4 regions of the Hydrogenophaga sp. H7 genome follow, and region 1 is predicted to be linked to each of the others. Evidence: predicted binding sites of a transcription regulator. Region 1 holds the regulator's gene; each other region holds the start of a gene.
The links. The regulator sigma-54, encoded in region 1, starts transcription at its own class of promoters, with help from an activator protein. The targets are predictions, from matches to a motif close to TGGCANGNAANCTGCTTT.
Positions count from the first base shown of each region.

Region 2: the regulator sigma-54 is predicted to act here: its motif matches at 1,848-1,865, upstream of BC358_RS07245 (PQQ-dependent catabolism-associated beta-propeller protein).
Region 3: the regulator sigma-54 is predicted to act here: its motif matches at 1,685-1,702, upstream of pedF (cytochrome c-550 PedF).
Region 4: the regulator sigma-54 is predicted to act here: its motif matches at 2,224-2,241, upstream of BC358_RS18480 (nitrate/nitrite transporter).

Region 1 is NZ_MCIC01000020.1:174,222-178,400, reverse strand. It holds gene BC358_RS21565 (class I SAM-dependent RNA methyltransferase) at 1-676, opposite strand, end outside; gene BC358_RS21560 (RNA polymerase factor sigma-54) at 673-2,292, opposite strand; gene lptB (LPS export ABC transporter ATP-binding protein) at 2,305-3,054, opposite strand; gene lptA (lipopolysaccharide transport periplasmic protein LptA) at 3,090-3,689, opposite strand; gene BC358_RS21545 (thiol:disulfide interchange protein DsbA/DsbL) at 3,867-4,179, opposite strand, start outside.
Region 2 is NZ_MCIC01000012.1:157,387-161,565, forward strand. It holds gene BC358_RS07240 (branched-chain amino acid ABC transporter substrate-binding protein) at 1-646, opposite strand, end outside; gene BC358_RS07245 (PQQ-dependent catabolism-associated beta-propeller protein) at 775-1,779, opposite strand; gene BC358_RS07250 (tripartite tricarboxylate transporter substrate binding protein) at 1,957-3,015, shown strand; gene BC358_RS07255 (ABC transporter ATP-binding protein) at 3,012-3,770, shown strand; gene BC358_RS07260 (TonB-dependent receptor) at 3,784-4,179, opposite strand, start outside.
Region 3 is NZ_MCIC01000012.1:137,428-141,606, forward strand. It holds gene BC358_RS07125 (helix-turn-helix domain-containing protein) at 1-187, shown strand, start outside; gene BC358_RS07130 (ABC transporter substrate-binding protein) at 211-1,101, opposite strand; gene pedF (cytochrome c-550 PedF) at 1,155-1,640, opposite strand; gene BC358_RS07140 (sigma-54-dependent Fis family transcriptional regulator) at 2,045-4,096, shown strand; gene BC358_RS07145 (MBL fold metallo-hydrolase) at 4,115-4,179, opposite strand, start outside.
Region 4 is NZ_MCIC01000018.1:169,304-173,482, reverse strand. It holds gene serA (phosphoglycerate dehydrogenase) at 1-786, opposite strand, end outside; gene BC358_RS18480 (nitrate/nitrite transporter) at 865-2,079, opposite strand; gene BC358_RS18475 (ABC transporter ATP-binding protein) at 2,284-3,084, opposite strand; gene ntrB (nitrate ABC transporter permease) at 3,081-4,007, opposite strand; gene BC358_RS18465 (CmpA/NrtA family ABC transporter substrate-binding protein) at 4,029-4,179, opposite strand, start outside.

The DNA of each region.
Region 1 (4,179 bases):
CGACCCGCAGCGCGATCTGTGCCGCCTCGATCGCCACCGTGCCGCTGCCGCAGCAGGGGTCGTACAGCGGCACGATGTCGTCCAGCGATTCGGCTTCGGCACCGTTCCAGCCGGTGGCGGCGATCATGGCCGCGGCCAGCGTTTCCTTCAGCGGCGCGTCGCCCTTGTCCTCGCGCCAGCCGCGCTTGAACAGCGGCTCGCCCGAGGTGTCGATGTAGAGGCTCACCGTGTCGGTGGTCAGGTGGGCGTAGAGCCGCACGTCGGGCCAGGTGGTGTTGACGCTGGGGCGCTCGCCGCGCTTGTCGCGGAAGCGGTCGCAGACTGCGTCCTTGATCTTGAGCGCCGCGAAGTTCAGGCTCTTGAGCGGGCTGTGCTGCGCCGTGACCTCGACCTTGATCGTCTGCTGCGGCGTGAACCAGATTTCCCAGGCGACCTCGCTGGCGGCCGCGTACAGGTCGTTCTCGCTGCGGTAGCCACCGTGCCAGAGCTGCACCAGCACGCGCTGCGCGAGCCGGCAGTGCAGGTTGAGCTTGAGCGCGTCGCGCCAGGACGCCAGCAGCGCCACACCGGCGCGCGACTTCTGCACCGCGGTCTCGCCCGTGATGCGCGTGACTTCGGCGGCGAGGTAGTCCTCCACGCCGGCGGCGCAGGGGAGGAAAAGATTCAATTGGTTCAAAGCGCTTTTCTCAGGTTCGCCGGCGCGATGCGCAGCGCCTCGCGGTATTTCGCGACCGTGCGGCGCGCGCACTCGATGCCCTGCTCCTTGAGCAGGTCCGAGAGCTGGTTGTCGGACAGCGGCTTGGTCGGCTCTTCGGACGCGATGAACTGCTTGAGCAGGGCGCGCACCGCCGTGCTCGACGCATTGCCGCCGGTCTCGGTTCCCAGGCTGGAGCCGAAAAAGTACTTGAGCTCGTAGGTGCCGAACGGCGTGGCCATGTACTTGGCCGTGGTCACGCGGCTGATGGTCGACTCGTGCAGGCCCAGCTCGTCGGCGATCTCGCGCAGCACCAGCGGGCGCATGGCCAGTTCGCCGTGCATGAAGAAGTTGCGCTGGCGCTCGACGATGGCGCTGGAGACGCGCAGGATGGTGTCGAAGCGCTGCTGGATGTTCTTGATGAACCAGCGCGCTTCCTGCAGCCGCTGCTGCATGGCCGCGTGGCCCGCTTCGCCGCCGGCCTCGCGCCGCCCCCGCAGGGCGTTGGCATAGACGTCGTGCACGCGCAGGCGCGGCATCACCTCGGCGTTGAGCGAGACCTTGAAACCGCGACCGGCGCGGGTGACGATCACGTCGGGCACCACCACGTTGCGCTCGACGTCGACGAAGCGCCGGCCCGGCTTGGGCTCCAGGCGGGCGATCAGCGCCAGCGCGGCGCGCACGGTCTCGTCGTCGTGCCCGGTGGCCGCACACAGGCGCTTGATGTCGCGCTTGGCCATCAGCTCCAGCGGCTGCTCGCAGATCGCCAGCGCCGCGCGGGCGGAGGGCGTGTTGCGCAGCTCCATGATCTGCAGCCGCAGGCACTCGCCCAGGTCGCGCGCGCCCACGCCCGTGGGCTCCATCTGCTGCAGCCACTGCAGGGCCATGCCCAGGCGCTGCTCAATGGCCTCGACTTCGTCGAAGCGCGGCTCTTCGTCGGCCGGCCGGCCCGCGGTCAGGCGCCAGCAGGCGCGCGCCAGCTCGTGCAGGCTGTCCTCCAGATACCCGTCGTCGTTGAGCGACTCGATCAGGAAGTACAGCGCCGCGCTGTCCTCGTCCGACAGGCGCAGGCAGCGCGCCTGCTCGTGCAGCTGGTCCTGAAGGCTAACCGGCACACGGGCCAGGTCGGCGGCCGTGGCGGTGTCGTCGTCGTCACCGCCGGAACCGCTGTTGCGCGCGGGTGCATCGCCGCCCCATTCGCTGTCGTCGGGCGCCATCTCGACGGTGCCGTCGCCTTCCCAGCTTTCTTCGACCGGCGCGGCGCCGTCCAGCCGACTCTCGACCTCGTCGCTGGCGCTGTCTGCGCTGTCGGCCTGGGTGGTGCGGGTGTCCGGTTCGGCGCTGCGCAGCTCGACCACCGGCTGCGCCGCTTCTTCCAGCTGCTCGCCGGCGACCACCGGTGCGTCCGCGGTCTGCACGCCGAAATCTTCGCGATCGGCCACTTCCTCGCCCCGTTCCAGGAACGGGTTCTCGTCGAGCATCTGCTCGACTTCCTGAGCCATCTCCAACGTGGACAGCTGCAACAGGCGGATCGACTGCTGCAGTTGCGGCGTGAGCGCGAGGTGCTGCGACACCCGCAGCGACAGACCTTGCTTCATCGGCTCATTCCGTCACATGCGGAAGTTCTCGCCCAGGTAGACGCGGCGCACCTCGGCGTTTTCGATGATCTCGGCGGTGGTACCGCTGGCCAGCACATGACCGTCGCTGATGATGTAGGCGTGGTCGCAGATGCCCAGGGTTTCGCGCACGTTGTGGTCGGTGATCAGCACACCGATGCCGCGCGACTTGAGGAAACTGATGATGTGCTGGATCTCCAGCACCGCGATCGGGTCGATGCCGGCGAAGGGCTCGTCCAGCAGGATGAACCGCGGCCGGGTGGCCAGCGCGCGGGCGATCTCCACGCGACGGCGCTCACCGCCCGAGAGGGCGGGCGCGGGCGAATCGCGCAGGTGGTCGACGCGCAGCTCCTTGAGCAGCTCGTCCAGCCGGGCATCGATCTCGCGCGCGGACAGCGGCTGGCCGTTCGCGTCCTGCTGCAGCTCCAGCACGGCGCGCACGTTCTGCGCCACCGTGAGCTTGCGGAAGATCGAGGCTTCCTGCGGCAGGTAGCCCAGCCCCAGCCGGGCACGGCGGTGGATGGGCAGGGACTCGATGCGGTGACCGTCCAGCAGGATCTCGCCACCATCGGCCCGCAGCAGGCCGACGATCATGTAGAACGACGTGGTCTTGCCGGCGCCGTTGGGACCCAGCAGTCCCACCACCTCGCCCTTGTCCACCGACAGGGACACGTCCTTGACCACCTTGCGGCTGCCATAGGACTTCTTGAGTCCCCGGACCTCCAGACGGCTGTGCGACGGCATGCCGCCCGACGGACTGGCGCTGGCGACGGTCTCCGTCACTTCTTGGGCTCGGTGATCTTGCCGCTGGGACGCAGCGTGGCCGGATCGGTCGCCGGGGCGGCGGGGCCGTTCTTCTCCTCTTCCGGGATCGGCGTGAGCATGGCGCGCACGCGGCCGGTGGGGTTGGCAGCGGTCTTGCTGGTGTCCCCACCCTTGACCGTGAACACCTCGGTCAGGCTGTTGTAGAGGATCTCGCTGCCCACGCTCTGGTCGTTGAGCAGGGTGCCGCGGTAGCGGCGCAGCACCGCGCGACCGGTGAACAGCACCGTCTGCGCCTTGCTGTCGTATTCGATGCGATCACCCTCGCCCTCGATCCATTCGTCCACGCCTTCCCGCTTCTGGCGGAAGAAACCGGCCTTTTCGGGGGTGCCCAGCAGCAGACCGTACTGATTGCCTTGCGGGTCCTGGCGCACGTCCAGCTTGGCACCGCGCATCAGGATGGTGCCCTTGGTGATCACCACGTTGCCTGTGAACACGCTGGTCTGGCGTGTCTCTTCGTAGCGCAGCGCATCGGCCTCCACGTTCATGGGCTTGTCCTTGTCGGCCTTTTCGGCCAGCGCCAGCAGGGGCAGCATCAGGCCAATGACGGCCAACATCCGGGCGATGGAACGGGGGGTTGGTGCGTGTGGGTGCATGGCGTTTGAGGGCACAGATCTTGCATTCATTGTAGCGGCGCCCAGAGCGTTTCGCCGCTGCGCCGGCACATTGTGCCCGCCATGAAACCAGGAAGCCCGCACAGGGCGGGCTCCGAAGGGAAGAGGGTCAGAAACCGGTCAGCCTTTGCGGGCCTCGGCAATCAGCGAGTCCGCCACCAGCAGGGTGCGCGGCCCTTGTCCGCCCACATAGAACTTGCCGGCGATGCCCAGGGCGGGCGTGCCTTCCACCTGGTAGGCGTCCTGCAGACCAACGGCCTTCTCCGCCAGCTTGGCAGCCTGGCCATTGAAGATGCCCAGAAACTGCTCGCGGTTGACACCCTGTTTTTCGATCCAGGCGGTGATGGCGGGCGCGGTCGTCAGCGGCTGGCGCTCTTCGTGGATCGCCTTGAACACCTTGACGTGCAGCGTGTCCACCAGGTTCAAGGCCTCC
Region 2 (4,179 bases), on a different contig from region 1:
GCAGGCGCACATTGCCCAGGTCGCGCTCGCGCGGGTCGCCGGTGAGCTTGAAGGGTTTGGTGGACGTGGCCTTGATGCCGTAGCGCTTGGCCGAGCGGTTGAAGGCCTCCAGCATGGGTGCGTCCCCCGGCAGCGGGCCCTGCAGCACCAGGGCCTTGCGCCAGTTGCGCGCCGCCAGGTACTGCGCCAGCGCGTCGCTGAGCATCGCGCGGCTCGGCACGGTGTGCAGCAGGTGCGCCGCGCACTGCGCGCCGCGCAGCGCGTCGTCGTCGGCCGCGGCGTTGAACACGATGGCGCCGCCCAGCGCGGCCGGCGCCGCCTGCACCAGCGCACGCAATTCGGCGGCCGGCAGGTCGGCCACCACGTGCTGCACCTTGGCGGCCTTCAGCTCGGCCAAGGCCTTGGTCAGGCCCGCGGCGTTGGGCAGCACCACGTCCTTCACCTCCAGCGCGATGCCGGCGGCGTCCAGCTCAAACGCCGAGTCTTCGGCCGCCAGCTGCACGCCGTCGATGGCGCGCCCGGTGGGGTGGCCGGGGTAGGCCTTCTCCAGCCGGCGCGGCGCGTGGCGCGGGTCGCCGTCCAGCGACACCACCGCGATGGTGACCTTGGTGGCGGCCAGCGCTGGAGCAGGCACCGACGCCCACACGCAGGCACACCACAAACCCAAGCCCAGAATGCCGCGGAACCGGCTTTGCCGGGCCGCAGGCATTGCCCCTTGAGGGGCGGAGCGGCCACACGAAGTGGGCAAGCGATGGGGGTGGGCCACAGGCTCTGTCATTTGCTCACAAGAATGGTGTGCGGCACACGCCCGGCCGGCACCGTCTTCAGTGCCTTGCCCGACGCCGTGTCCACCAGCGTCATGTCGTCCGACAGGCCGTTGGCCACGAACAGGGTCTTGCCGTCGGCCGTGAAGCCCAGGCCCCACGCGCGCTTGCCCACCAGCACCTGGTTCTTCACCGCCTTGCTCGCCACGTCCACCTCGGCCACGTGGTTGGCGCGGCCCAGGCCCACCCACATGCTCTTGCCGTCCGGGCTGATGGCCATGCCCACGGGGGTGATGTCGGCCGGGCGCATGCCCTTGACCTCGAACTTGATCTTCTGCTTCTCGGTGTGGGTCTTGGTGTCGACCACGCTCACGGTGGCGTCCAGTTCGTTGGTGACCCACAGCTCGCCGCCGTCGGGCGACATGACGAAGCGGCGCGGGCGCTTGCCGACCTTGATGTTCTTGGTCACCTTCTTCGTGCCCAGGTCGATCACATGGACGACGTTGGCCACTTCGGAGGTCACGTAAGCCGTCTTGCCGTCGGGCGTGACCAGCACACCCTCGGGCTCGCCACCGGTCTTCACTTCAAACACCGGCTTCTTCGTGGCGATGTCGTAGGCGCCCAGCACGCTGTCGTCCTCCACCGACACATAGGCGGTCTTGCCGTCGGGGCTGAGGTCGAACATCTCCGGGCTCTCGCCCAGCGGCACGGTGCCGGCCAGCTTGCCGCCGGCCACGTCCACCACGCCCATGGCGTTGCTGTCGCCGCAGATCACGAAGATCTGCGAACCATCGGCGTTGAACCTCATGTCGCGCGGCCGCTTGCACACGTCGATGGCGCCCTGGCGCTCGCCCGCGGTGTTGAACACGTAGAGCTTGTTGTCCTTCTCGCTGGACACATACACCTTGCTCTCTGCGTGGGCCGGCAGGCTGAAGGCGAGCGAGGCGCCGGCGGCACACAGGGCCGCGGTCAGGGGGCGCAGGGAACGGCGGAATGCGGTGGTACGGACGGCCATGTCTTTGTCTCCTTGGTGTTGTCAAACGGTGAGCGGCCGGGCGGGCATCGCCACGGGCGCGCGATGCCTCTGCAAATTCGGTGCCAGTGGGTCATGGGCTGTTGCGGGAACAGAATTTGCCTGAAGATGCACCGTCCCGAGGGCTCTCCGAGGGACAGGAGACTATCAGGCCCCGCCATGAGACACACCCCGCTGTTCCCAGCGTTCAAAAATGACACAGGGATAACCCTGAGTCGCGACACACCCCAGGCCCGGCACCCGACGCGCCGCGACATCCTGTTCCGGGCGGGTGCGCTGGCCCTGGCGTCCGCCGCACCGCTGGCGAGGGCCCAGGCGCCCTTCCCCAGCAAGCCGCTGCAACTCATCGTGCCCTGGCCCGCGGGCGGTCAGACCGATCTGACGATCCGCATCCTTTGCGAAGAGGCCGAGCCGCTGCTGGGCCAGCCGGTGCTGGTGGTCAACAAGCCCGGCGCGGCCGGCACGCTGGTGGCGCCCGCGCTCAAGGCGGCCGAGGCCGACGGTCACACCATCGGCCAGGTGCCCATCACGGTCTACCGCCACGCACTGATGAACCACGTGCCCTGGGACCCGGTGACCGACCTCGCGCCCATCCTGCAGGTCTCGGGCGTGAGCTTCGGCCTGCTGGTGCCGGCCAGCAGTCCGTTCAAGAGCGCCACCGAGCTGATCGACTGGGCCATCAAACACCCCGGTGAGCTGATCCTGGGCTCTACCGGCATCGGCACCACCGCCCACCTGGCGATGGAAGAGATCCTGCTGCAGCACAACGTGAAGTACGTGCACGTGCCCTACAAGGGCACGGCCGACCAGATGCTGGCCATCGCGGGCGCGCAGATCATGGCGGGCGTCAACTCCACCGGCTTCGCGCCCTGGGTCGAGAAAGGCCAGATGCGCGTGCTCGCCACCTTCAACGCCACGCGCAACCCGCGCTGGCCCGACGCGCCCACCATGCGCGAACTGGGTTATCCGCAGGCGGTCTACACCTCGCCATGGGGCCTGGCCGCGCCGGCCGCCACACCGCCCGCAGTGGTTCAGAAGCTGCACGACGTGTTCCACAAGGCCATGTTCAGTGAGCGCCATGCCAGCGCGCTCGCCCGCTACGATCAGTCGCTCGATTACCTGGGCACGCGCGACTACCGCCAGGCCGTGCTCGCCACCGTGGAACGCGAAAAGAAGCTGCTCGCACGCATGAACCTGCTGGCCAAGACCGCCTCATGACCGAACCCATACCGCCCGCCTTCAACTCCGTGCTGCAGGCCGAGGGCCTGCACAAGGCCTACAACGGCAAACCCGCACTCAAGGGCGTGAGCCTGTCGCTGCAAGCCGGCGAGATGGTGGCGCTGCTGGGCCCCAACGGCGCCGGCAAGTCCACCCTGCTGCAGCTGCTCACCGGTTTGTTCACCCCCGACCAGGGCACGATCACCGTGCTCGGCCACGACATGCGCCAGCAGCCGGCGCGTGCGCTGGCGGGCCTGGGCGTGGTGTTCCAGCAAAGCGCGCTCGACCTGGACCTGACGGTGATGGCCAACCTGCTGTTCCACACCGACCTGCACGGCATTCCGCGCAAGACGGCGCGAGAACGCATCGACGCGCAGCTCGCCGCCATCGGCCTGCAGGACCAGGCCAAGGCCGTGGTGCGCAGCCTCTCGGGCGGCACGCGGCGCAAGGTGGAGCTGGTGCGCGCGCTGCTGCACCGCCCGCGCCTGCTGCTGATGGACGAGGCCACCGTGGGCCTGGACCCGGCCTCGCGCCAGCAGCTGCTGGACACGGTGCGCGGCCTGTGCCGCGACCAGGGTCTGGCGGTGCTCTGGGCCACGCACCTCATCGAAGAAGTGAAGACCGCCGACCGGCTGCTGCTGCTGCACCAGGGCACGGTGCGCTTCGACGGCGCCATCGGCGCCTTCATGGCCGCCGCCGAAGGCCCGGATTTCCAGACAGAGGTATTGAAGGCGCTGCAGAAGCCGGGGCTCTGAACCCCGGCCGGGTTCAGAACGCGTAGCTCACCGTGGCGCCGACACCCCACTGCCGACCCGGCGCCGGCTCGAAGAAGCGGCGGTTGCCGTCGTTGGCGATCACCGAACCGATGGTGGCCTTGTCGGCCAGGTTGTCCACGCGCACGTACTCGCGCAGCTTCCACGCGCCCAGCTTCTGTTCCCAGCCCAGCCGCAGGTTGAACAGCGTGGCCGCGTCGGTGCGGTCGCTGTTCACGTCGTCCACCACCATCGAGCCGCGGTGCACGACCTCCAGCGCGGTCGTGAAGCCGGGCCAGGCGCGCGGCTGCCAGACCAGCTCGCCGAACAGCGTGCGGTTCATCGTGCCGGGAATGCGGTTGCCCTTGGCCACGGTGGCGCCGCTGCTGCTGGCAAAGGCCTGGTCGAAGCG
Region 3 (4,179 bases), on a different contig from region 1:
GGCCCAGGGGCCGGGCCGCGTCTCCGGTTCACCGCGCCCGGCCAGCCACAGCGTGCCGCTCAAAGACGTGGAGGCTGCCCTGATCCGCCGCGCGGTGGAAGACGCACGCGGCAACGTGATGGAAGCGGCCCGCGCGCTGGGCATCAGCCGCGCGACCGTCTACCGAAAACTCACGAAAAAGAAGTAACCCCCCTGCGCCGCTGCGCGGCTTCAGGGGGCTGTGAGGGTCAAGCCGTGCTGCTTGAACATGGCCAGCAGCTCACCGCTCTCGCGCAGCGATTTCATCGCTGTGTCCAGTGCGGCCGCCAGGTCCTTGTGGGCGGCCTTGATCGCCATGCCCACCGGCCAGCCGGTGTCGGCGATGCCGTTGTTGAGGTTGAGCTTGGACAGCGGGAACTGGTCCACCGAGGCTTTGCGCTGGAACAGCGCGGCTTCGGCCTGCGCCCGCAGCACGAACGCGCCTGCAGCCTTGCCGTCGATCACCGCCTGCGCGGCCTCGACACCCGAGGGGTAGATCGAGACCTGGTTGCGCAACAGCCCACCGCCGTAGCCCATGAGCACGCTGGCCGCGCCCGCGCCGCGTTCGGCCGCCAGCGGCAGGCCCTTGAGGTCTTCGGGGGAAGCGGCCGAGGCCAGGCGCCGGCTGTCGTGCAGCAGCACATTGGACTGGCGCATGTAGGGCGCCATGATCGTGACCTGCGGGTTGCCGTTGGCCAGGAAGCGGTCGGCCGGCACCTGCAGCATCACGTCGGCCGGGCCGTAGCCCAGGTAGTGGCCGCGCCAGACCATGTTGCGCAGGTCGTCGTTCATGTTCTCGCCCGCGTCGAACGGCAGCAGCGAGAGCTTGAGGTTCATCTGCCGGGCCAGCGCCTCGGCCAGCGACACGTCCAGGCCCGTCATGTCCGTGGCCGGGCCGCTGGAGAACGGCGCGTTGTCCTTGTACACCGCGACCTTGAGCGCCCCGTTCGCACGGATGCGCGCGAGGTCGCTCAGGTCGGTCTGCGCCAGCACCGGCCAGGGCATGGCCAGCGCGGCCGGCAGCAGCGCCAGGGCTTCGCGGCGGCGCAGGCCTCTGGAAGTCTTCAGGGTGGAGTCGGTCATGGGTCTTGTCTCTCTGTGATGTTGTAGCTGACGGCCCGTCCGGTGGCGCGGGCTCAGGGTTCGCGGCGGGTCTCGATGTAGGTGCGGATGGTCCAGATCGCTTCCTGCGTGAGCGTGCCTTCGAACGGCGGCATGTAGACGCGCCCGTCGCGCACGCGGCCGCGGCGCACGGTGGAGATGAAGTAGTCGTCCATCTCCTTCATGCAGGAGGCCTTCTTGGCCGCGTCGGCCAGGCCGGAGCAGTCGCTGTCCATCTTGCGCAGGTCGGGCGAGATGCCGCCGGAGATGGCTTCCAGGCCATGGCAGCGGGCGCAGTTCTGGTTGTAGGCCGAGGTGCCGATGCGCAGCGCTTCCTTACGGGCCGGGCTCTGCTCGTTGTAGGGGTTGGCATCGAGCCACTTGGCGCCCAGCTGCGGCAGGGTGCTGGTGTCCACGGCCTGCGGGACCACGTCCCCGTGGGCGTACACCGCAGTGGCGGTCAGGCCGGCCACCAGCAGGGCGACGGCGCGTCGGGATGCGAGGGAAAAACGGACGTTCATGGGCTTGTCTCCAGGTTCAGAAAAAAGAGGCTTCTGACACCCGGTCAGCAATAAGCGGGCCACAAAAAGAACCGCCCCTGTACCACCCACATCCCGGCCCGATTGCAACGACCATGTGTTCCAAATTGAACCACCCTGTTGTTCCACGCCCCAACCACTGTCCCATTCCGAACGGGCACAACAGGCTGCTTCGGGCTGGCCGGGGATTTGCTTTGTACCGGAAGGAGGCACCTGCCACAGCTTGTTTCATTCAGGGATTTCCCACTGTTGATTCGTGGCACAGATATGAAGAAAATCACATGAGTCAGGACAGCAACGACCACGACCCCCTTCAGTTCGGCCCCATTGAGCCGAACTGGTCGATGGATTACTGGGGAGGCCTTCCCCCGGACCCTGGAGACAACATGAATGCCGCCATGTACACGCCACCCGGCCGAGAGCGTGTCAACATGCCTTCCGCCCCCCACGAGGCCGGTCACGATCCGATCGGCCAGTCGCACCAGCGCTCGCGTGCATTTGGCATCACCGAACAGAGCGAACCCGACTTTTCCAGCCCGCTGCGCGGCGACCTGACCAGCGCCCTGGACGAAAACCGCTTCCTGTTCCAGCACGCGGCACCGGTCATGGAAACGCTCTACGACCAGATCGCCAACACCCACAGCATGGTGCTGCTGACCTCGGCCAAGGGCATGGTGCTGCACTCGCTGGGCGACAACGACTTTCTGGAGAAGGCCTCGCGCGTGGCCCTGATGCCGGGCATGGACTGGTCCGAGCAGACCAAGGGCACCAACGCCATCGGCACCGCGCTGACCGAAGAGGAAGCGCTCACCGTCCATGGCAACCAGCATTTCCTGAATGCCAACAAGTTCCTGACCTGCTCGTGCTCGCCGATCTTCGACCCCTACGGCCAGGTCATCGGCGCGCTGGACGTGACCGGCGACCAGCGCAGCTTCCACCAGCACACCCTCGCCCTGGTGCGCATGTCGGCGCAGATGATCGAGAACCACATGTTCGCCGACATCTTCCCGAAGGCGATCCGGGTGCACTTCCACACCCGCTCGGAGTTTCTCGGGACCCTGGTCGAAGGAATCGCGGTGTTCTCGCCCGAAGGCCGCTTCATCTCGGCCAACCGCAGCGCGCAGTTCCAGATCGGCCTGCCGTTTGCCGCGCTCAAGGCCCACACCTTCTCTTCGCTGTTCGGCATCCCGATCTCCTCGCTGGTCGACCTGTTCAGCGGCACCCTGCCCACGCCCAAGCAGCTGGTGCTGCACAACGGCGTGGCCGTGTGGTGCCGCGTCAAGATCAAGGCGGCCAATCCCTGGAACGCCGGCCGGCCCATGCCGGTCACGCCGCAGCAGGCCGAGGAACAGGCCGCCGCCACACCGTCGCCCGCAGTGGCCAAGGTGGTGCCGCGCAAACCGCATCTGTCCACGCTGCAGTACCTGGACACCGGGGACCCGCAGGTCTCGGCCGTGATCCACAAGCTGCGCATGGTCTCGGGCAAGGACATCCCGGTGATGATCCTGGGTGAAACCGGCACCGGCAAGGACCTGCTGGCGCAGGCCATCCACGGCGACTCCAACCGCTCGGGCCAGCCCTTCGTCTCGGTCAACTGCGCCTCGATCCCGGACACGCTGATCGAGTCGGAGCTGTTCGGCTACGAGGAAGGTGCCTTCACCGGTGCGCGCAAGAAGGGCTCGATCGGCAAGATCCTGCAGGCCAACGGCGGCACCCTGTTCCTCGACGAGATCGGCGACATGCCCAAACACCTGCAGGCGCGGCTGCTGCGCGTGCTGCAGGAGCGGCGCGTGAGCCCGCTGGGTGCGGGCAAGGAGGTCGACGTGGACGTGGCGGTCGTCAGCGCCACCCACAAGAACCTCAAGGACATGATCGCGCGCGGCGACTTCCGCGAAGACCTCTATTACCGCCTCAACGGCCTGGTGGTGCGGCTGCCGGCGCTGCGCGAGCGCACCGACTTCGACCTGGTGGTGCAGAAGATCGTGAAGTCACTGTGCGAGAACGGGCAGAACATCGGCATCGCACCGCGGGTGATGGACATCTTCAAGCGCTACCACTGGCCGGGCAACTTCCGCCAGCTGCACAACCTGCTGCGCACGGCGGTGGTCATGGTCGGCTGCGCCGGCATGATCGACATGGAGCACCTGCCGGACGACTTCCTCGAAGAGCTGGAACACGGCCTGCCACACCCGGTGGCGCAGCGCATGAGCACGCCGGTGCCGACCGTCGACGCCTCGCTGCCCGAGCTGCCAAGCGCGCCGCCCATGCCCGAACCGGCGGTGGACGGCCAGAAGCTGCAGGACGTGGCGATCAGTGCGATGGCGCAGATGCTGCGCCTGCACGGCGGCAATGTGTCGGCCGCGGCCAAGGCGCTGGGCGTCTCGCGCAACACGATCTACCGCAAGAAGCACCTGCTACCGCCGGATCTGTTGGGTTGACTCCCCTGCGCTGCTGGATCATCTGGCGGGTTTCGCCTGGTCCATCCACACCGGCTCCAGTTCGCGCCAGGCGCGCAGCACGT
Region 4 (4,179 bases), on a different contig from region 1:
CAGCGCGTCCACCTGCACCACGGTGCCGCGCGAGGCGTTGATCAGCACGGCGCTGGGCTTCATGCGCGCGATCTGGGCGGCGCCGATCATCCATTGCGTGGCGGGCGTTTCGGGCACGTGCAGGCTCACCACGTCGGCGGTGGCCATCAGCTCGTCCAGGCTGGTGAGCGGTCTGGCGTTGCCCAGTGGCAGCTTGGTCGCGACGTCAAAAAACACCACCTGCATGCCCAGCGCTTCGGCCAGCACCGAGAGTTGCGTGCCGATGGCGCCATAGCCCACGATGCCCAGTGTCTTGCCGCGGATCTCGAACGAGTTGCTGGCCGATTTCAGCCAGCCGCCGCGGTGCGCCACGGCGTTCTTTTCGGGGACTCCGCGCATCAGCAGGATGGCTTCGGCCAGCACCAGTTCGGCCACCGAACGGGTGTTGGAGAAGGGGGCGTTGAACACCGCGATGCCGCGTTCGCGCGCCGCGGCCAGGTCCACCTGGTTGGTGCCGATGCAGAAGCAGCCCACGGCGGCCAGGCGGTGGGTGTGGCTCAGCACCTCGGCGGTGAGCTGGGTGCGCGAGCGGATGCCCAGAAAGTGCACGTCGGCGATCTTGGCCTTGAGTTCATCGTCGGGCAGGGCCCCTGGAAGGCTCTCGATCTGGCTGTAGCCCGCCGCGCGCAGCACCTCGACGGCCGAGGGGTGAATGCCTTCCAGCAACAGGAAGCGGATCTTGCTCTTGTCGGTCGAGGTTTTCGGGCGAGGCGGTGGAGTCTGGGGCGTCGTGGTGCTTGCATTCATGGCTGATGAATGTAGTCACTTCTTTCGCTGGCGCCCTCTTCGCGGCTCATACCCCTCAGCCGGTTGCGGGTAGGCCCGTCACGCGGTCCGCGCCCGCCCACCTTTCTCCGCCCAGGTCCGCGTCCAGCGCACCTGCATCTTGCGCATCACACCCAGCATCAGCAGCGAAAACACGGCCAGCACGATGAAGCCGGTGAGGAAGCTGTCGGTGTTCTGTTTGGACTGGCCCATGAGCATGGGCACCAGGCCGCCGCCGAGGGCGCCGATCTCTCCGATCATCGAGCCGGCCACGGCGGTGGAGGTGGGCCAGCGCAGCGGTACCAACTGAAACAACGCACCGTTGCCCGCGCCCAGCGCAGCAAAACACACGATGAGCAGCAGGGTGGTGAGCACGATGGACTGCGAGGACAGGCCCACGCCGACCAGCGCCGCGGCCACCACCACCAGCACCACGGTCAGGGTGTTGACACCGCCCCAGTGGTCCGAAATCCAGCCGCCGAAGACGCGCACTGCGGCGCCCATGAAGGCGGCGAGCATGGTGAGCTGGCCGGCCTGCACCTTGCTCACGCCGAACTGGTCGTAGTAGTAGGTGGGCAGAAAGGTGGTGATGCCGATGAAGCCGCCGAAGGTGACGACGTAGATCAGGCTGAACACCCAGCCGTCCTTCTCCAGCAGGCAGGCCAGGTGGTCTTTCAGGTTCGCATGTTCGTCGCGGTCGGGCGGTTCCTTGGCCATGAAGGCCACCACCAGCATGGGCACGAAGGAGGCGAGGGCGGCGAAGCCGTACACCGTCTGCCAGCCGAACGTCTGCGCCAGCGGCGGCGCGAGCAGCGCGGCCACGGCGGTGCCCACATTGCCCGCGCCCACGAGGCCCATGGCCAGTCCCTTGTATTTCGGCGGGTACCAGCCCGCGCCCAGCGACATGGCCACGCCGAAGCTGGCGCCGGCTACGCCCAGCAGCAGCGCCATCTTCAGCAGGTCGTCGTAGCTGTGCACGAAGAAGTAGCCGAAGGCCATGGTCAGCGTGATCAGGCTCAGCTCGACCAGCGTGGCGGTCTTGCGGCCCACGTACTGCGCCAGCAGGCCCAGGGGGAAACGCATGATGGCGCCGGCCACGATGGGGATGGACAGCAGCAGGCCCTTCTGAGCGGCGGTGAGGTTGAACTCCTCGCTGATGAAGGGGGCCATGGCGCCGTTCATCACCCAGATGACGAAGGAGAACATCAGGTAGAAAAAGGCGGCGAACAGCGTGGGCGTGTGGCCACTTTGGAGGAACGAGCGGAATCCGGCCATGGTCGTGGTCTGTGGAGTGGGGCGGGGTGGATGCACCACGGCCGCAGGCCACCCGGGCGGGCGCTGCGGTCGCGGAGGCGCCTGTTCACCGCGAACGCGGCGTGGCGCAGAGAGGGAAGGCCTTCGTCAGCCTTCGCCCGATTTCTTGCAAGCTTCGTGCCCGTCGAATCACGGGCGGGATGCACCAGCTTGGGGTGCGTGCGCTCAGGCGGCTTTCTCGACGTGCGCCTGGCGCGTGTAGAGGAAGTCGATGACCGCCTTGCGGTGCTGCTGGTACTGCGGATCGTCGGCCAGGGCGACGCGGTGGCGCGGGCGCGGCAGGTCGACGCTCAGCACCTCGCCGATGGTGGCGGCCGGCCCGTTGGTCATCATCACGATCTTGTCGGACAGCAGCACCGCCTCGTCCACGTCGTGCGTGACCATGACCACGGTGGCGTGGGTCTTGCCGACGATCTCCAGCAGCTCGTCCTGCAGCTTGGCGCGGGTGAGCGCGTCCAGCGCGCCGAAGGGCTCGTCCATCAGCAGCACCTTGGGCTCCATCGACAGCGCACGGGCAATGCCCACGCGCTGCTTCATGCCGCCCGAGATTTCGCCGGGGCGCTTCTGCGCGGCGGCCTTCAGGCCCACCAGTTCCAGCGCCGCATCGGTGCGCACCTTCAGCTGGATGCGGGTTTCGGTGCGGCCGAACACCCGCTCCACAGCCAGGAAGATGTTCTCGTAGCAGGTCAGCCAGGGCAGCAGCGAATGGTTCTGGAACACCACGGCGCGCTCGGGGCCAGGGCCAGCGATTTCCTTGTCGGCGCACAGCAGCACGCCGCTGGTGGGCGTGGTCAGGCCGGCGATCAGGTTCAGCAGTGTGGACTTGCCGCAGCCCGAGTGGCCGATCAGCGCGACGAACTCGCCTTTGGCGACGGAGAGGTTGATGTCCTTGAGCGCGGGGAACAGGCCCTTTCTGGTCTTGAAGGTCTGCTCGACGCCCTGGATGTCGATGTACTTCGTGTTCATGCTTTCACTTCCTCATAGGTGAAGAGAGAGGCCAGCTTGATGAGCGCGAACTCCAGCAGCAGGCCGACGATGCCGATCACGAAGATGGCGATGATGATGCTGGAGACGTTGAGGTTGTTCCACTCGTCCCAGACCCAGAAGCCGATGCCCACGCCGCCGGTCAGCATCTCCGCCGCTACGATCACCAGCCAGGCGGTGCCCACCGCCAGGCGCACGCCGGTCAGCAGGTAGGGCAGCACGGCGGGGAACAGGATCTTGGTGAAGATCTTCCACTCGCTGAGGTTGAGCACGCGGGCCACGTTCATGTAGTCCTGCGGCACGCGCTGCACGCCCACCGCGGTGTTGATGACCATGGGCCAGATCGAGCAGATGAAGATGGTCCAGATGGCGGCCGGGTTGGCGCCCTTGAACACCAGCAGACCGATGGGCAGCCAGGCCAGCGGCGAGACCGGGCGCAGCAGGCTGATGAGCGGGTTGAACATGCGCGAGAGGAAGACCGAGCGGCCGATGGCAAAGCCCGCCGGGATGCCCACCAGCGCCGCCATGCCGAAGCCGATGGCCACGCGCTGCAGCGAGGCCAGCACGTTCCAGCCCACGCCCTGGTCGTTCGGACCGTTGCGGTAGAACGGGTCGGAGAACACCTGCACCGCCTGCGCCCAGGTCTCGGCCGGTTTGGGTATGCCGCTGTTGGAGGTGGACGCGATGGCCTGCCAGACCAGCACGAGCACCGCCAGACCCAGCACCGGCGGCAGCACGGCCATCCAGAAGCTGCGCAGATCGACCGCGGGCTTTTTCGGAGCAGGGGGCGCTGCGGCGGGCCTGGCTTGAGAGGCGGTCATGGCTTTGGCGATCGGCGAGGTGGTGGGGCTGGCGGCGGGCGGGGCCGAAGCCTCCAGCGGCATGTGAAAAACAGCGGCGACCATGGTGGTGCTCCTTGTGAAGGGTCAGGCCTTGATGGCGAAGCCGTCGGCGTACTTGGCGGGGTCCTTGCCGTCCCACACCACGCCGTCCATCAGCTTGCTGCTGCGCATCGGGTCCTTGGGCACGCTGATGCCCATGGCGCCTGCGACGGACTTGTAGAGCTCGATCTGGTTG